Regions from separate parts of the Amycolatopsis sp. CB00013 genome, predicted to be linked through region 1. Evidence: predicted binding sites of a transcription regulator. Region 1 holds the regulator's gene; the other holds the start of a gene.
What was found. Region 1 encodes HspR, which represses chaperone genes until heat shock. Its sites were predicted from a motif close to ANNTTGAGTNNNNNNNACTCAANNT; they were not measured.

Region 1 (7,484 bases):
AAGCGTCGTTTGGCCAACTCGGAAGGGCGTGCCTCGCCGTGCTTCGCCAGATCCGACAGCAGCATCGCGGCCGCCGGATGCAACCCGGGGTCGTCCTGCCACGCCTGCATTATCCAGGCGTGCTGCAGCTGCGAGGCGGCCTTCAACTCACGCATCAGCTCGACCCTGGCGTCGTCCGCGGAGCTCATCGGTCCCTCCTGGCTACTTGTACAGTACAACTTTATTCGGCGACACTTGCGTAAGACAACTATTTACCTCGTGAGATCGCCCACTGTGGACCGGCTTCGAGTACACCCGTCCGGAGCAACGATGCAGGCAAAAGGTCTCTCGGCGGCTAGTCTCGCGAACGAGCCGGAACTCAGCCGACCGGCCGACAGCCACTGACCGGAGAGGTGAATGATCCGTGAATTCTTCTCCAGTGGACCCTCGTACGTGAATCCGGGGAACTGTCTTCCGGTATGCGCTTCCCGATCAGCGACTCCCAGCCCGTGACGGCCGACGCGGTCAGCCCGGTCCCGCGGTCTTCGGCGCCGCGTGAAGCGCCGCCCGCCGTCACCGCGATGGTGCGGCTCATCCGGGACACCTGGGCGAAGTCGGAACCCTTCATCCCGGAGATCTCGCAGTTCTTCTACGGGATGCTGTTCACCCTCGCGCCTGCCACCCGCGACTTCTTCCCCATCAACATGGAGGTCCAGCGCGGCAGGCTGGTCCGCGCGCTGGTCCACATCGTGCAGATGGTCGACCGGCCGGACGATCTCGTCCCGTTCCTGACCCAGCTCGGCCGCGACCACCGCAAGTTCGGCGTCATCCCGCGGCACTACGAGGCCGTCGGCACCGCGCTGCTCGCCTCGCTCAAGAACCACCTCGGTCCGGACTGGACACCCGAGGTCGAACGGGCCTGGGCGGAGGCGTTCACCATCGTCGCCCGCGCGATGCAGGAGGCCGCCGCGGCCGACGTCAACCCGGCGTCGTGGTCGGCGACCGTACTCGAACACCGGCGGCTCACCTGGGATCTCGCCCTGGTCCGCGTCCAGCCCGAATTCCCGGTGCCCTACCTGCCCGGCCAGTACATGAGCGTCGAAGTACCGCAGCGGCCGAGGCTCTGGCGCTACCTTTCGCCGGCGAACGCGCCGCGCGAGGACGGCGGCATCGAGTTCCACGTGCGCGCGGTCGACGGCGGCTGGGTGTCGCGCGCCATCGTGAGCCACACGCAGCCCGGCGACGTCTGGCGGCTCGGACCGCCGCTCGGCAGGCTTTCGGTCGACCGGACCGACGGCCGCGACGTCCTGATGATCGCGGGCGGCACCGGTGTCGCGCCGCTGCGCGCCATCTTGGACGATCTGGCGCAGTGGGGCGAGAACCCGAAAGTGCAGTTGTTCTACGGCGGACCGTCGCGTGAGGACCTCTACGACCTCGACGAGTTGCGCGCCCTGGCGGCCACGAACCCGTGGCTCACCGTGACCCCGGTGGTCGAGCACGGTGAAGAAGCCCCCGGCTGCGTGCAGGGCACGCTCGCGGAAGCCGTTACACAGCAAGGATCCTGGCCGGGGCACCGGATCCTCGTCGCCGGCTCGCCCGCGATGATCCGGGCGACGGTGTCCCGGATGCTGGTCGCGGGCAGCGCGCTCGACCAGATCGCGTACGACCCCTTCACCATCGACTAGGCAATTCGATTCCACAATGGTGTTCGGCCGCGTTACGTGATCTCGTAAGCACAGAGAAAAACCCACCCGATCGGCCGATCACGCATTCCTTTACTTAGTGCCAGACGGGGTTGACGGCGCGTATATCGTTTGCTCCGTTCGAGCGGGAAACAAACATTCGTGGATCCTTTCGCGACTTTCGGGCATACAGTCGAGAACCCTCGGGGGAACACGAGCACGATGACATCGGGTCTGGAGAATATGCCCGATCCAACTGGAGAAAATCGTTCACCCATGACCGCCGAAACAGTGAAGTACGAGCATCCGCCCAGTTCGTCCAGATCCTCACCGATTCCCGTCCCACCCTTGATCGAGACGCCGACGGCGGACAAGTCCGTCCAGCTGGCCAAGCTCATCAGGGAGAGTTTCGCCGCCGTCGAAACGAAGTCCGAGGAGTTGTCCCAATACTTCTACGGGGCACTCTTCGCCGTTTCACCCGACGCCAGGGCGCTCTTCCCGATCAACATGGCCACGCAGCGAAATCGTTTGCTGCGCGCCCTCGTCTACGTCGTGCAGATGGTGGACCGGCCCGACGAACTGGCCACGTTCCTCAGCCAGCTCGGCCGGGACCACCGGAAGTTCGACGTCCTCGGCCGCCATTACGACGCCGTCGGCGTCGCACTGATCGCCGCGTTGAAAAGGTTCTTGAAGGACGACTGGACTCCCGAGGTGGAGGACGCCTGGGTCACCGCATACGGCGTCATTTCGAAGAGCATGCGCGAGGCCGCGGGCAAGGAGGTCGGGCCGGCGTGGTGGAAGGCGACCGTCATCGAACACCGCGTCGTGTCCCGTGACGTCGCCATCGTCAAGGTGCGCACCGATCAGCCGCTGCCGTACCGGGCCGGCGGCTATGTGAGCGTCGAGGTCCCGCAACGGCCGCGGATGTGGCGGTACTTCTCGCCCGCCACCGCGCCGCACGACGACGGGACGATGGAGTTCCACGTGCACGCCGTGCGCGGCGGCTGGGTCTCGCGCGCGATCGTCCACCACACCCGGTTCGGCGACGTCTGGCGCCTCGGCCCGTCGCTCGGCGCGCTTTCGGTGAATCACACGGAAAGCCGTCCGCTGCTGATGATCGGCGGCGGCACCGGCGTCGCGCCGTTGCTCGCCCTGCTCGACGACATGTCGCGCTGGAAGAACAACCCGCCGGTGCACCTCTTCTTCGGCGGGCGCCGTCCGGAAGACCTCTACGCCCTCGACGAACTCCGCGGGCTCACCGTCACCTGCCCTTGGCTGACGGTGACACCGGTGACCGAGGAAGGCGCCGTCACCGGCGGCGACCGCGGCACGCTGGCGACGGCGGTGACGCAGCGCGGGGCCTGGAAGGAGCGTGACGTGTACGTCGCCGGGTCGCCGTCGATGATCCGGGCGACCATCGCGAAACTGCTCGCCGCGGGCACGGACCTCGGCCGGATCAAGTACGACCCCTTCACCCTGGACTGAGGTGATACTTCGTTCGTATTAGGCCGATCGGCTGTTCCACCTGGGCCCGACGCAGCAGTAGGTCAGTGAATCATTGACCACGGTCACCGGCGGATTTATGGTCTAGACCACATTGCTCCCCCTCACGGGAACACCGTCGTTCCATCCCCAGGAGCCGGCATGACCGTCAAACGCAAGCTCGTGGCAGCCGCCGCCGGTGCGATCCTCGCCCCGATCGCCATCGTGGCCATCCCGCAGGTGGCCAGCGCCCACGGCTATGTGCTGTCCCCGCCCAGCCGCCAGGCGAACTGCGCCCAAGGCAAGGTTTCCGGCTGCGGCGCCATCGTCTACGAACCGCAGAGCGTCGAAGGCCCCAAGGGGCTCCGCAGCTGCAACGGCGGCCTTCCCGGATTCGCCGAACTCAACGACGAGTCGAAGCCGTGGCCCGCCGCGTCGGTCGGCAACAGCGTGACCTTCAACTGGAAGTTCACCGCCTACCACCGGACCACGAACTACGAGTACTACATCGGCGGCACCAAGATCGCCGACATCAGCGGGAACAACTCCGCGCCGAAGGACCCGACGTCGCACACGGTGAGCCTGAACGGCTTCAGCGGCCGCCAGAAGGTGCTCGCCATCTGGAACATCGCGGACACGCCGATGGCCTTCTACAGCTGCATCGACCTGCAGATCGGCGGCGGCACCCCGCCCACCAGCACCAGCAACCCGCCGACCACCAGCAACCCGCCCACGACGTCGAACCCGCCGACCAGCACCAGTAACCCGCCCACCGGCGGCACCTGGGCGGCCGGGACGTCCTACGCGGTCGGCAACACGGTGACCTACGGCGGCGCGACCTACCGCTGCCAGATGGCGCATACCGCGATCCAAGGCTGGGAACCGCCGAACACCCCCGCGCTGTGGACGCGGCAGTGAAGCTGGCCCTCGTTCTCGTCGCCGGTCTCGTGGCCCTCGCGGGCTGCGGGACCGGTGATGGCTCATCCACCAACGCCGGCGCCCCGATCTCCCCGGTTCCCCAGTCGGCCGGGGCGTCCGCGGAGTACAACGACGCCGACGTGATGTTCCTGCAGATGATGATCGCCCACAACGACCAGGGCGTGGAGATCGTCAAGCTGGTCAAGGCCAAGCAGGGGCAGAAGCAGGAGCTCAAGGACCTCGCGGCCGCCATCGAGGCGACCCAGCAGACCGAGACGACCGACATGCGGAACCGGCTGAAGGCCTGGGGCAAACCCGAGACGGGTTCCATGGACCCGAAGGCGCACCACCATCACGGTGGCGACGGGCTCACCGACAAGGGCCTGCTCGACGCACTGTCCAAAAAGGATGGTGCGGAGTTCAGTCTGGACTTCGCCGACATCTTCGTGGCGCACCAGCACAACGGGGTCGCGCTGGCGAGGACCGAGCTGAAGGACGGGAAGAACCCCGAGTCGAAGGCTCTGGCCCAGCGGATCCAGGACTCGCGCACCGGCGAGGTCCAGCAGATCCGGACCCTGGTCCCCGGCCAATGACGCATTCAGAGGACTAAACGCGTGAAGTACGTGAAGGCCCCCTTCATTGCGTCTAGCGCAGTGAAGGGGGCCTTCACGTACTCACGAGGGCTGGCGACCCGCGGCATTCAGAGGACTAATTGCGTTTTTTGGGCTTCCAGACCACGAGGGCCGTCTGCTGCCGCAAGGGAACGAGATCCTTGCGGTAGGAGGCGTGCACGGCCGCGGCCGTCTGTTCGGCGGTGAGGTACGCCGCCGTGAGCTCCTCGGTCAGTTCGGCGATGCGCGCGCGGAGCGCGTCGACCTGGTTCTCCAGCTCGATGATCCGCTTGATGCCCGCGAGGTTGACACCGTCCTCTTGGGACAGTCGCTGCACTTCGCGCAGCAACGCGATGTCCCGCATCGAGTAACGCCGTCCACCACCGGAGGTCCGGCCCGGCGACACGAGACCCTGGCGGTCGTAGGACCGCAGGGTCTGCGCGTGCAGGCCGGAAAGCTGTGCCGCCACCGAAATGACGAACACCGGGGTGTCCTCGTCCGCACCGTGCGGCAGCCCGCCGAACATCGTGCTCACCTGCCTTCGAGAAGTTCGGTGATCTCCGGTCGCGGGTCGTGGCCGGACATGGCTTCCGCGTACGCCTCCAGCGCTTCACGGGCCTTGTCGTCCAATTTGGCCGGGATGGCCGCCTGCAGGGTGACCAGCAGATCGCCCTGCGAACCGTCACGCTTCGCGATTCCCTTGCCGCGCACGCGAAGCACGCGACCGCTCGCCGTACCCTGCGGCACCTTCAGCGAGACCTTGCCCTCGAGCGTCGGCACGGTGATCGTGCCGCCGAGGGCCAGCTCCGTGAAGGACACCGGCACGGTGATCGTCAGGTCGAGGTCCTTGCGCCCGAACAACGTGTGCGGAGCGACGTGCACGCGGACGTACAGGTCGCCCGGCTGCGCGCCGCCACGGCCCGGTTCGCCCTGGCCCGCCAGCCGGATCCGCTGGTCGTCGGCGACGCCCGGCGGGATCCGCACGGTCAGGGTGCGCGTACGGGTGCTGACGCCCTCGCCCGCGCATTCCGGGCACGGGTCGTCGATGATCTGGCCGCGACCGCGGCAGTCGCGGCACGGCTCGGAGAACGCGAACGCGCCCTGGCTGCGGCTGACCAGCCCGCTGCCCTGGCAGGTCGCACACGTCCTCGGGGAGGTCCCCGGTTTCGCGCCGTTGCCACCGCAGGTGGAACAGGTCGCCGGGCTCGACAGCCGCAGCGGCAGGGTCGCGCCCTTGACCGCCTCGGCGAAATCGATCCGGACGTCGGTCTCCACGTCCGCGCCGCGTTGCGGCCGGTTCGCCGTGGCACCGGCCGCGGCGCCGCGGCGGCCGAACAGCCCGCCGAGGATGTCGCCGAGACCGCCGAAGCCGCCCTGCTGCTGCCCCGCCTGGCCGAAGATGTCGCCGACGTCGAACCCACCGCCGCCGGCACCGCCACCCGGGAAGCCGAAGCCGCCGGGACCGCCGGAGCCGAAGAGGCGGCGAGCCTCGTCGTACTCCTTGCGCTTGGCCGTGTCGGACAGCACGCCGTACGCCTCGGAGACCGCCTTGAACTTCTTCTCGGCCTCCGCGTTGCCCGCGTTGGCGTCGGGGTGGTTCTCCTTGGCCAGCTTGCGGTAGGCCTTCTTGATCTCGTCCGCGGTGGCGTCGGAGGAGACGCCCAGTTCACGGTAGAAGTCCTTACCGATCCATTCCCGTGCACTCACCGAACGTCTCCTCCTTTCACGCCGTATCGCCGATCAGCGGTTGTTCTCATCGAAAAGTTCGCCCTCGAGCGGCAGCTCGCCGCCCACCGGCGGGTCCACCGGGGCGCCACCCGGCTCGTGGTCGGTGACCCCGACCATCGCCGGACGCAGCACGCGCTCGCCGAAGCGGTAACCACGGCGCATGACCATGGTGACCGTCGGCCCGGTGACGTCCGGGGACGTGCTGTGCTGCACGGCCTCGTGCACGCTCGGGTCGAAGGGCTCGCCCTCGGTGCCGAACGCCTCGAGGCCCGACCTCTGCAGGCTTCCGACCAGCTTCTCGCCGACCGACTTGAAGGCACCGGTCAGATCGCCGTGCTGCTCCGCGCGCTCGAGGTCGTCGAGCAGCGGGAGCAGATCGCCGACGACCGACGCCTTCGCGCCGACGACGACCTGCTCGCGGTCGCGGTCCACGCGCTTGCGGTAGTTGGCGTACTCCGCCTGGAGGCGCTGGAGGTCGGCGGTGCGTTCCGCCAGCTCCTTCTCCAGACCGGTGGCCACCGACACCGAATCGTCCACAAGGGACCCCCCGAGGCCGGGGCCCGCGTGTGCGGCGGGCTCCGGCTCGGTCTGCGCGGCGGCCTCTTCGGCCGGGGCGGCGTGCTTCGGGCCGTCCTGGGGTTCGGCGGCCGGGGCGGCCGGGCGGACCTCACCGGTCAGCGGGTCGATCCGCCTACGGTCCCGCACGACCACCGGTTCCTCCGGGCCCCGGCCCTCGGTTTCGTCGTAGCGTCCCGTCACTTCTTGTCCTTCTCGTCCTCTTCGACGATCTCGGCGTCGACGACGTCGTCCGCCTTGGCCTGCGAACCGGTACCCGCGCCCGCCGCACCGGCGGCGCCTTCACCGGCGGCACCTTCGGCACCCGGGGTGGCGTTGGCGTAGAGCGCGGTGCCCAGCTCCTGCGAAGCGGTGTTCAGCTTCTCGATGGACTCGCGGATCTTCGCCGAGTCGGTGCCCTTGAGCGCCTCGTTGGCCTCGTCGATCGCGGACTTCACCTTGCCCTTGAGCTCGTCGGGCAGCTTGTCCTCGTTGTCCTTGACGAACTTCTCGGTCTGGTAGACCAGCG
Region 2 (7,484 bases), on a different contig from region 1:
GCGGCGCGACCAACAGCCGTCATCTCTACGGTGACGCCGTCGACCTCGGCGCCGGCTCGCAGGGCTTCTGCGGATTGGCGAAGCAGGCCCGTAACCACGGGTTCGCCGAGATCCTCGGGCCGGGCTACCCCGGCCACAACGATCACACGCACGTGGCACACCGGTCGACGCGCTTCTGGTCGGCGTCCTCCTGCGGGATCTGAGTCACTCCCAGCGCCACAGCGACGGCGGCCGTCCTCCCTTGGGGAGGGCGGCCGCGTGTTCGGTGGTACGCCGCAGACCGGGGACCCGTTCCATCGTCCGGCCGAGATTGGCCGGATAGGGGCGGTCCCCGGTCAGCGCTTCGGTGGCGTCCAGCGCCTGTGCCGTGGTGAAGATCGGTCCCAGCAGCCCGGCGGTGAAGGCGACGTCCCGCCACAGCCGTTCGGCCAGCATCGGACGGCAGTCGGCGACGATCCGGTCGTGGTCGAAGGCCAGCGGCGGGACCTCGTCCAGCGGCGCCCAGACGACGTTCCCCGGGACATCGAGCGCGGGATTCACGGTGGCCCACAACGCGATGGAGAGCGTGGGACCGCGCGGGTCACGGTTCGGCTCGTCGAAGGTGGCGAGCTGTCCCGTCGCCGAGACCGCGTCGGACGGAAGGCCGAGTTTGCCGACCACCGCCCGGCTCGCCGCCTCCCGCAGCCGTTCCCCGAGCCCCAGCAGCACCCCGGGCAGGGCGAGTTCCCCTTCGAACGGCTCGGCCGCCCGCGGCGCGATCCCCAACAGGACGTTCCTGGTGCCGGGGGCGAACCGCACCACGAGCACGTCAACGGACACCGGCGTCGAATCGATCACGCGTTGATTGTCGACCGTGCCTCCGCGACCCGGTAACCGGCCCTGTCCGGGCCGTACCCCACGACGGCCACCGGCAGCCGCGCGCCGAACCACGCCAGCGGATCCGGCAGGTCGACGGCGGGGGAGCCGTCACGGGGCACGACCTTCAGCCCGGTCGCGTCGAGATGGGTCACCGCGAGCGCGTCCACGCCGTCGCAGGCCGCGATCGCGTAGTCCAGCAGGGCCGCGTCGAGATGCCCCGCCCGCCAAGCGCCCTGGAATTCGCCGGTTTCGTTGTGCCGCTCCGGGAACCGGGCGAGTACGGCGGCGGATTCGGTCGGCAACGGTCCCGCGCCGTGCCGGGTGAGGTACGTCCGCGTCACCCCCACGACGGTGTGCGGGCGCCCGCCCAACAGGGTGCGGGCGTTGTGCGGCGTGGTCGTCGACCAGGTCGTGTGCGGATGGAACCCGTGGAACTGGTCGAGAAGAGCCCCCTGCGCTCCCTCGAACACCAGCCGCCCGGAATCCGCCAGCCGCCCCGTCTCGTCCCCGTCGGTGATCCGCACCGCGCCCGCGAAATCGCGGTACAGCGCCACCAGTTCGTCCACGCTGTGCGGCGGCGTGGCCAGCGGCGCGTAGAACCGCGCGAGCGCGTCCAGTTTGCGCCGCAACACCGACGGCCGGGCGCAGTCGGCGACCGTGGGCGCTTCCCCGGGCGTCCCGATCACCTCCTGGCTCTCCACCACGTCCCCCGGCGCGGCCCCGGGCAACAGCGAGTACCAGACGGTCTCGCCGATGCCCTTGCCACACGAACCGTGCCGGTCCACGCCACGGGCCTCCTCCCTGGCCCGGTTGGCGTGGATGTGGAACGGCGTCGTGAGCAGCGCTCGGCCGTCCACACTCAGCAGTGACAGCGGATTCCGGACGCCTTCCGCTTCGAGCCGCCGCGCTTCCGCGGCCAGCGCGAACGGCTCGACGAGCACGAACCGCGACAGATGGGTGGGCACGCCGGCGAACGTGCCCGCCCCGAACTGGCTGAAGGTGTGGTGCCGCCCGTCCACGACGACGTTGTGCGCGGCTTGCGCGCCTCCGTTGAAGCGGACCACCGCGGTGGTGGGCCGGGCGGCGCAGAGCGCGTCGACCACCGCGCCCTTGCCTTCGTCGCCGAAGCCGAGCCCGACCACCACCACGTGACCGTCCAGGAGAGTCATCGCAGCACCACGTCGCTCGGCCCGCCGGCCTCGGGCACCGCCGACGTGACGACCGATTTGGTGCCCAGCTTCGCCAGCGCCTTGCCGACCGCCTTGCTTTCGGCGACCGAACCGACGTCCGCGAGGTCGGCGAGCGCCCGGTCGACGTCGACCACCCGCTCTTCCAGCCCGATGGTGGCGGCGATCAGTTCGCACACCGCGCCCGGGTCGTCCAGCTTCAGGAAGTTCTGGCCGAGCAGCTCGCTCCAGTGCTCGCCGATCTGCGGGTCGTTGTAGTACGAAGACTGGTTCGGCAGCACGAAGTAGACGTGCCACTTGCGCGCCAGCTCCCGGTACACCGAGGCCGGGTCGATATCCTCTCGCACGTCGTCCCCGATCACCCGGCGGATGTGGCGGGCCTCCAGCGCGGGCTTGTTCAGCTCGTCGCCGATGATAAACAGATAGCCCTTGCGGCCGCGGTTCTGCCACGCGTCGGTCACCACGTGCCGCGCCATGAAGTACGCGGCCAGTTCGTAGGACTCGCTCTTCTGCCCGCCGCCACCGCCTTCGAGGAACATCGTGCGCAGCTGCTCGTCCATCCGGTTGTCCGATTCGAACTGCCCGACCTGCAACGGAACCCGGTCGCTGTCGGCGTCGCCGATCGCGCCGAACAACACCTGCGGGTCGGCCAGATAGCCCCGGCGCTTCAGCAGGCCGTGCAGCTTGCCGAGCTTGCCCTGCATGATCCGCGGCACCCGGCGCATCGAACCGGTGACGTCGAACAGCACCGCGATCGGCGTCGAATCGCTGTGGTCGGCCGAATCCCGGCATTCCCGCACGGCGTTCAGCGGGTCCAGCGCGGGCGCGACCTTCCATTCCTTCGCGGGTTTGGAACGGAGATCGGCGGTGTAGCCGAAATCGTCCTCACCCTTGGCCGCGCGGAAGGTCTTCGCGGCGGCGTAGGCGTTGTCGTCCCAGTGTCCGTGTCCCATGGTCAGGCTCCTGTCTCGGGGATGATGAACGGTCGGAAGGTGCGAGGGCCGTACAGGTCGGCGAGCAGTTCGTCGTACTCGTCGAGCAGATCGGCGGCCTCGGGTCGTTGTGCCGGGATCTCCTGGAGACACCACTTGGCGAATTCGCGCTGGCGGGTTTCGCCTGGTGCCAGTAGTTCCAGCATCATGCTGTGGAGCATGTGGACGTCGGTGGCCGCGGTCATCGGCTGTCCTTTGTGGACTTCCGGTGGATAGCGGACGGATTTGTCCGCCGCCAGCGGGAGCGCACCGTCTTCGACGGCGAACGACCAGCCGGCCACGACGATGCCGTGCTGTCCGGGATGGACGAGCACGTTGTCCGCGGTGAGATGGCCGTGGACGACGCCCGCCCGGTGCGCGCCTGCCACGGCACGCAGGAGACGACGGTGCATCCAGGCGTAGTCGCGGCCGTCGAGCCCGTGGGGGAAGGCCTTCCCGACGTCGGCGAGGGTGAGGAAGCCGTCGACGAGCGGATCGAGGACGCTGAACGCGCGATCGCCCCTCGCGACCGGCCCCGACGTGTCGAGCAGTCGCGGGTAGTAGGGGCGGAGCCACCGATGCCGTTCGGTGAAGCCGTCCAGCGCGCGCAACGCCTCCCATTCGGCGTGGATCAACGGGTTGAGCGCCGGATCGCGGACGAGTTTGACCAGATGCGGGCCGGTGGTCCGGTACGTCGTGGCGACACTGCCCACCGCGTGCGGTGCGACGAGGGTGTAGGCCGACGTCGCCGTGGTGACCGTTTGCCGCCGGGCCCGCTTCCACTCGTCGTGGAGGCGGTTGAGCATGGCGGCCGCGCGGTGGACCCGCGCGTCGCCGGGGTTGCGGTCGGGGTGGAGCACGGCCGCCAGTTCGCGGTAGCGATGGCGGGCGAACAGCGCGGCCGGGTCGGCCGCGTCCTCGACCGCCTTCATGGCGTCTTCCCTGGTGAGCATAGTTTGAGTCTAGACGACTCTTACCTCGGTCGGCAAGAGGGTGGGTACAAATCCCGTGCCGCTCCGTCGCTTTGGCGAATAGCCTGGAACGGCCGAGAAGAAGGGACTTTCTTGTCAGGTGAACCGGGGAATTCCAGGGTTCCGTTGCGAGTGCTGCTGGGCGGGATCCCGCTCGTTTTCCTGTTGTGGGTGACCGGGGGAGCCCTCGGTGACCGCGTGCGTGAACTGAACACCGGCGAGGACGTCACGGTCACCGCCGTCTCCGGATGTGTCGAGGAAGGGCCGCCGATGAGCGGCCGGTTTCCCTACTGCGAGGCCGGTTGGCGGTTCGACGACGGGCGCACCGGACAGGGGAAGGTCGACGGTGAAAGGATCGAGGAGGGCGACAGGATCTTCGCCGGTGACGGATTCGCTTACCCATCAAGGGCCAACCGGGTCTTGAGCCTGGTGATGGTCGCGTTGTGCGGCCTGGTCCTGCTGGGAATGCTGATCGGGCTCGGTGTCCTGTACCGGAAGACCCGGACCCGGCGGCGTCGCGGGAAGTGACGCCGCCGGCCGTGCTCAGTTCCGGGTGGCTTCGATCTGCCGCTCGTCCTCGGTCGAACAACTCGTCACCGGGTCGTTCGGCCCGCTGCCGCAGGTCCAGGCCCCGACCACGACCGGACCCGGACCCTGCGGTGACGTCGCTTCGGCGGGGGTCAGCTTGGCGAAGTAGTCCCTGAGCACCTGCGTCGCTTCGGCGCAGTCGGTCTTCCCTCGGACGACGACCTTGTTCTTCGCGCCTTGGTATCCGGCGACCTCTCCGCACGGCGATCCGGCGAGGGCCTGGTCGGCGGCGGGGGAGGACGGGGGCGGTGCGGCCGCGGGCGCGGGATCGGCGCCGCAGCCGCTCAGTAGGACGACGGCGAACGCGGCGGGAAGCACGGCGAGGCTCTTCATGGGCCCTTCTTCTCGGGATGGTTCATTCGACGGGGACGACGGCGGCGAACACGTTCTGCTCGCCCTTGCCGCAACTGGTACCGCCTTGGGCGGCGGGGGCGCCGGAGACGCACAGCCAGCCGTCCACGGTCTCGCTGACCGGCTCGTCCGAGCCCGCGGACTGACGGCCGGCGATCCTCTTGTGGAACGCGTCGACGATCCCGGTCGCCTCCGCGCAGGAGACACCGGGTCCGTTGAGTACCTGCAAGGTCAGCCCGCTCGCCGCGGTCACCGTTCCGCAGGAACCCTGTACCGGTTCAGCGGGTTTCGGTTTGGGGGCGGGAGTCGGGGCGGCGGACGGACTCGGCGCGGTTTGCGACGGGATCGGCGGTACCGAAACGCTGGACGCGCTCGTGGGGACCGCGGGCGATGAGACCGGCGTCGAAGTGACAGGCGGTGGCGGCGCTTCGCCCGAACAGGCGGCGAGCGATCCGGCGACGGCGCAGACCGCGAACAGGCGCCGCCACGTTCCCGTGGTCGTCGAGACGGGCAAGGCGATCCTTTCGTCGGCCGGTCGTGGCCGGCCCATTCTGACCCGGCCGGGCCCGATGCCGTGGCATTGAGCCACGTTCGGTTCGCGGGAGGCTATCGCGGCCCCGCCGCCGCGATACGCGAGGACCGCCCAATCACTGTCCACTGTGGACAATTAATATGCCGTTCACGGCGCGGCAACACCCTGCTGTCGTCGCGAACCGATCGGACGAATCCGGCGCCGAGCCGTTAACGCGCGGCCCCGTTCTGCCGAAAAGACAAGTAGCGCTCCGGCGTGTCCCAGTCCCCGTCACCGAAACCGTGAGAGCGATGAAGACCGACGAACAGACCGACCCCGCGTCACCCCAGGCCACCGCACCGGCGAGCACGGAGCTTCCCCCGACGGCCCCGTGCACCGTCGTCTGGTGTGGCGGCCGCCCGTACGTCCTGGAGAACTCGGCGGGCCACCATCGCTGGATGGGCACCGACCACCGAGGCAGGCCCGTGGCGCTGACCAGCGCGGACCTGCAACGCCGCGGCTGGACGCACACCCGGGCCAGCTGACGCGGGAGGACCTGCCGCCGCTGGCTAGGCTGAGCGGGTGAGTACGCCCCCCGAACCGAGCGTGACCAGCGAAGAGCCTTCCCTGCTGCGGCAGGCCCTGAACGTCCCCAACATGCTTTCCATCCTCCGGCTCGCCGGAGTGCCGGTCTTCCTGTGGCTGCTCCTCGGCCCGAAGGAGGACGGCTGGGCGCTCGCGCTGCTCGTGTTCAGCGCGCTCACCGACTGGCTCGACGGCAAACTGGCCCGCTGGCTCAACCAGATGTCGCGGCTCGGCCAGCTGCTCGACCCCGCCGCCGACCGGCTCTACATCCTCGCGACCCTCATCGCCTTCCTGATCCGCGACATCATCCCGTGGTGGCTGGTGGTCCCGCTGGTCGTCCGGGAGGCCGTCCTCGGCGTCTGCGTCCTGCTGCTGCGGCGCCGGGGGTTCGCCCCGCCGGAGGTCACCTACATCGGCAAGGGCGCCACCTTCGTGCTGATGTACGCCTTCCCGTTCCTGCTGCTCACCCAGGGCGGCTCCGACATCGCCGCGATCGCCCGGCCGATCGGCTACGCCTTCACGGCATGGGGTGCGGTCCTGTACGTCTATTCAGGCGTGCTGTACGTCGTCCAGACCGTTCGGGCGTTGCGCTCGGCCGCTCCCGGCGTGTCGCGGGAGGCGCCGGGCGCGTGACCCGGCGGGATGCGAAACTTCGCGCGTCGGTTTCGAGTGAGGGCATCAGAAAGGGGAGCGGCGTTGTCCACTCCAGAAGAACTGCGGTACACCGAGGAGCACGAGTGGGTCTCCGTGCGCGACGGCGGGCTCGTGCGTGTGGGCATCACGGAGTACGCCCAGGACCAGCTCGGTGACGTGGTGTTCGTCGAACTGCCCGAGGTCGGCAAGCAGGTCGGCTCGGGCGACGCGTTCGGCGAGGTCGAGTCGACCAAGAGCGTCTCGGAGCTGTTCGCCCCGCTCGACGGCGAGGTGGTCGCGGTCAACGACGCGGTGACCGAATCGCCCGAGCTGATCAACAGCGACCCGTACGGCGAAGGCTGGCTGATCGAGCTCCGTCTCGACGACGCGAGTTCGGTGGAATCCCTGCTGGAGGCCGAGGCGTACCAGGCGCTGATCAAGGAATAGCCGCAGGCCGTGGCCCTTCGGGAAGAGTAGGGGGAGCCGCGGGCCGGAGATTCGATCAGGCACGGTACGTTTGACCTCCACACGTTCTTGAGTAGTGGCAACACACATGCGTTAGGAGAGCTCAGGTGAGCACGAACGACGGGCCCGGCGTTCCCCCGGAGCAGTCTCCGGAGCGGACTTCTGTCTTCCGGGCCGACTTCCTGGCCGACGTCGAAGGCACTGAGGCTCCTCCGGCTGCCGAGGCCCCCGTCCAGGGTGTGGACGCGCTGCCCGCGGGTTCCGCGCTGCTGGTCGTCAAGCGGGGCCCGAACGCGGGTTCGCGCTTCCTGCTGGACCGCGACACCACCAGCGCGGGACGGCACCCGGACAGCGACATCTTCCT

Region 2: AMK34_RS03135 (adenylate cyclase) is a predicted target of HspR. The motif match lies at 3,970-3,994, and genes of this name have one in related genera.

Annotation. Positions count from the first base shown of each region.
Region 1 covers NZ_LIWC01000002.1:1,150,447-1,157,930, forward strand. The annotation lists gene AMK34_RS15560 (MarR family winged helix-turn-helix transcriptional regulator) at 1-188, opposite strand, end outside; gene AMK34_RS15565 (globin domain-containing protein) at 459-1,664, shown strand; gene AMK34_RS15570 (globin domain-containing protein) at 1,938-3,146, shown strand; gene AMK34_RS15575 (lytic polysaccharide monooxygenase) at 3,306-4,061, shown strand; gene AMK34_RS15580 (DUF305 domain-containing protein) at 4,058-4,654, shown strand; gene AMK34_RS15585 (heat shock protein transcriptional repressor HspR) at 4,770-5,198, opposite strand; gene dnaJ (molecular chaperone DnaJ) at 5,204-6,379, opposite strand; gene grpE (nucleotide exchange factor GrpE) at 6,413-7,159, opposite strand; gene dnaK (molecular chaperone DnaK) at 7,156-7,484, opposite strand, start outside.
Region 2 covers NZ_LIWC01000001.1:722,601-730,084, forward strand. The annotation lists gene AMK34_RS03115 (D-Ala-D-Ala carboxypeptidase family metallohydrolase) at 1-203, shown strand, start outside; gene AMK34_RS03120 (NUDIX hydrolase) at 205-837, opposite strand; gene AMK34_RS03125 (adenylosuccinate synthetase) at 834-2,027, opposite strand; gene AMK34_RS03130 (hypothetical protein) at 2,024-2,998, opposite strand; gene AMK34_RS03135 (adenylate cyclase) at 3,001-3,969, opposite strand; gene AMK34_RS03140 (hypothetical protein) at 4,081-4,515, shown strand; gene AMK34_RS03145 (hypothetical protein) at 4,531-4,908, opposite strand; gene AMK34_RS03150 (hypothetical protein) at 4,931-5,179, opposite strand; gene AMK34_RS03155 (hypothetical protein) at 5,220-5,510, shown strand; gene AMK34_RS03160 (hypothetical protein) at 5,749-5,982, shown strand; gene AMK34_RS03165 (CDP-alcohol phosphatidyltransferase family protein) at 6,020-6,655, shown strand; gene gcvH (glycine cleavage system protein GcvH) at 6,719-7,102, shown strand; gene garA (glycogen accumulation regulator GarA) at 7,228-7,484, shown strand, end outside.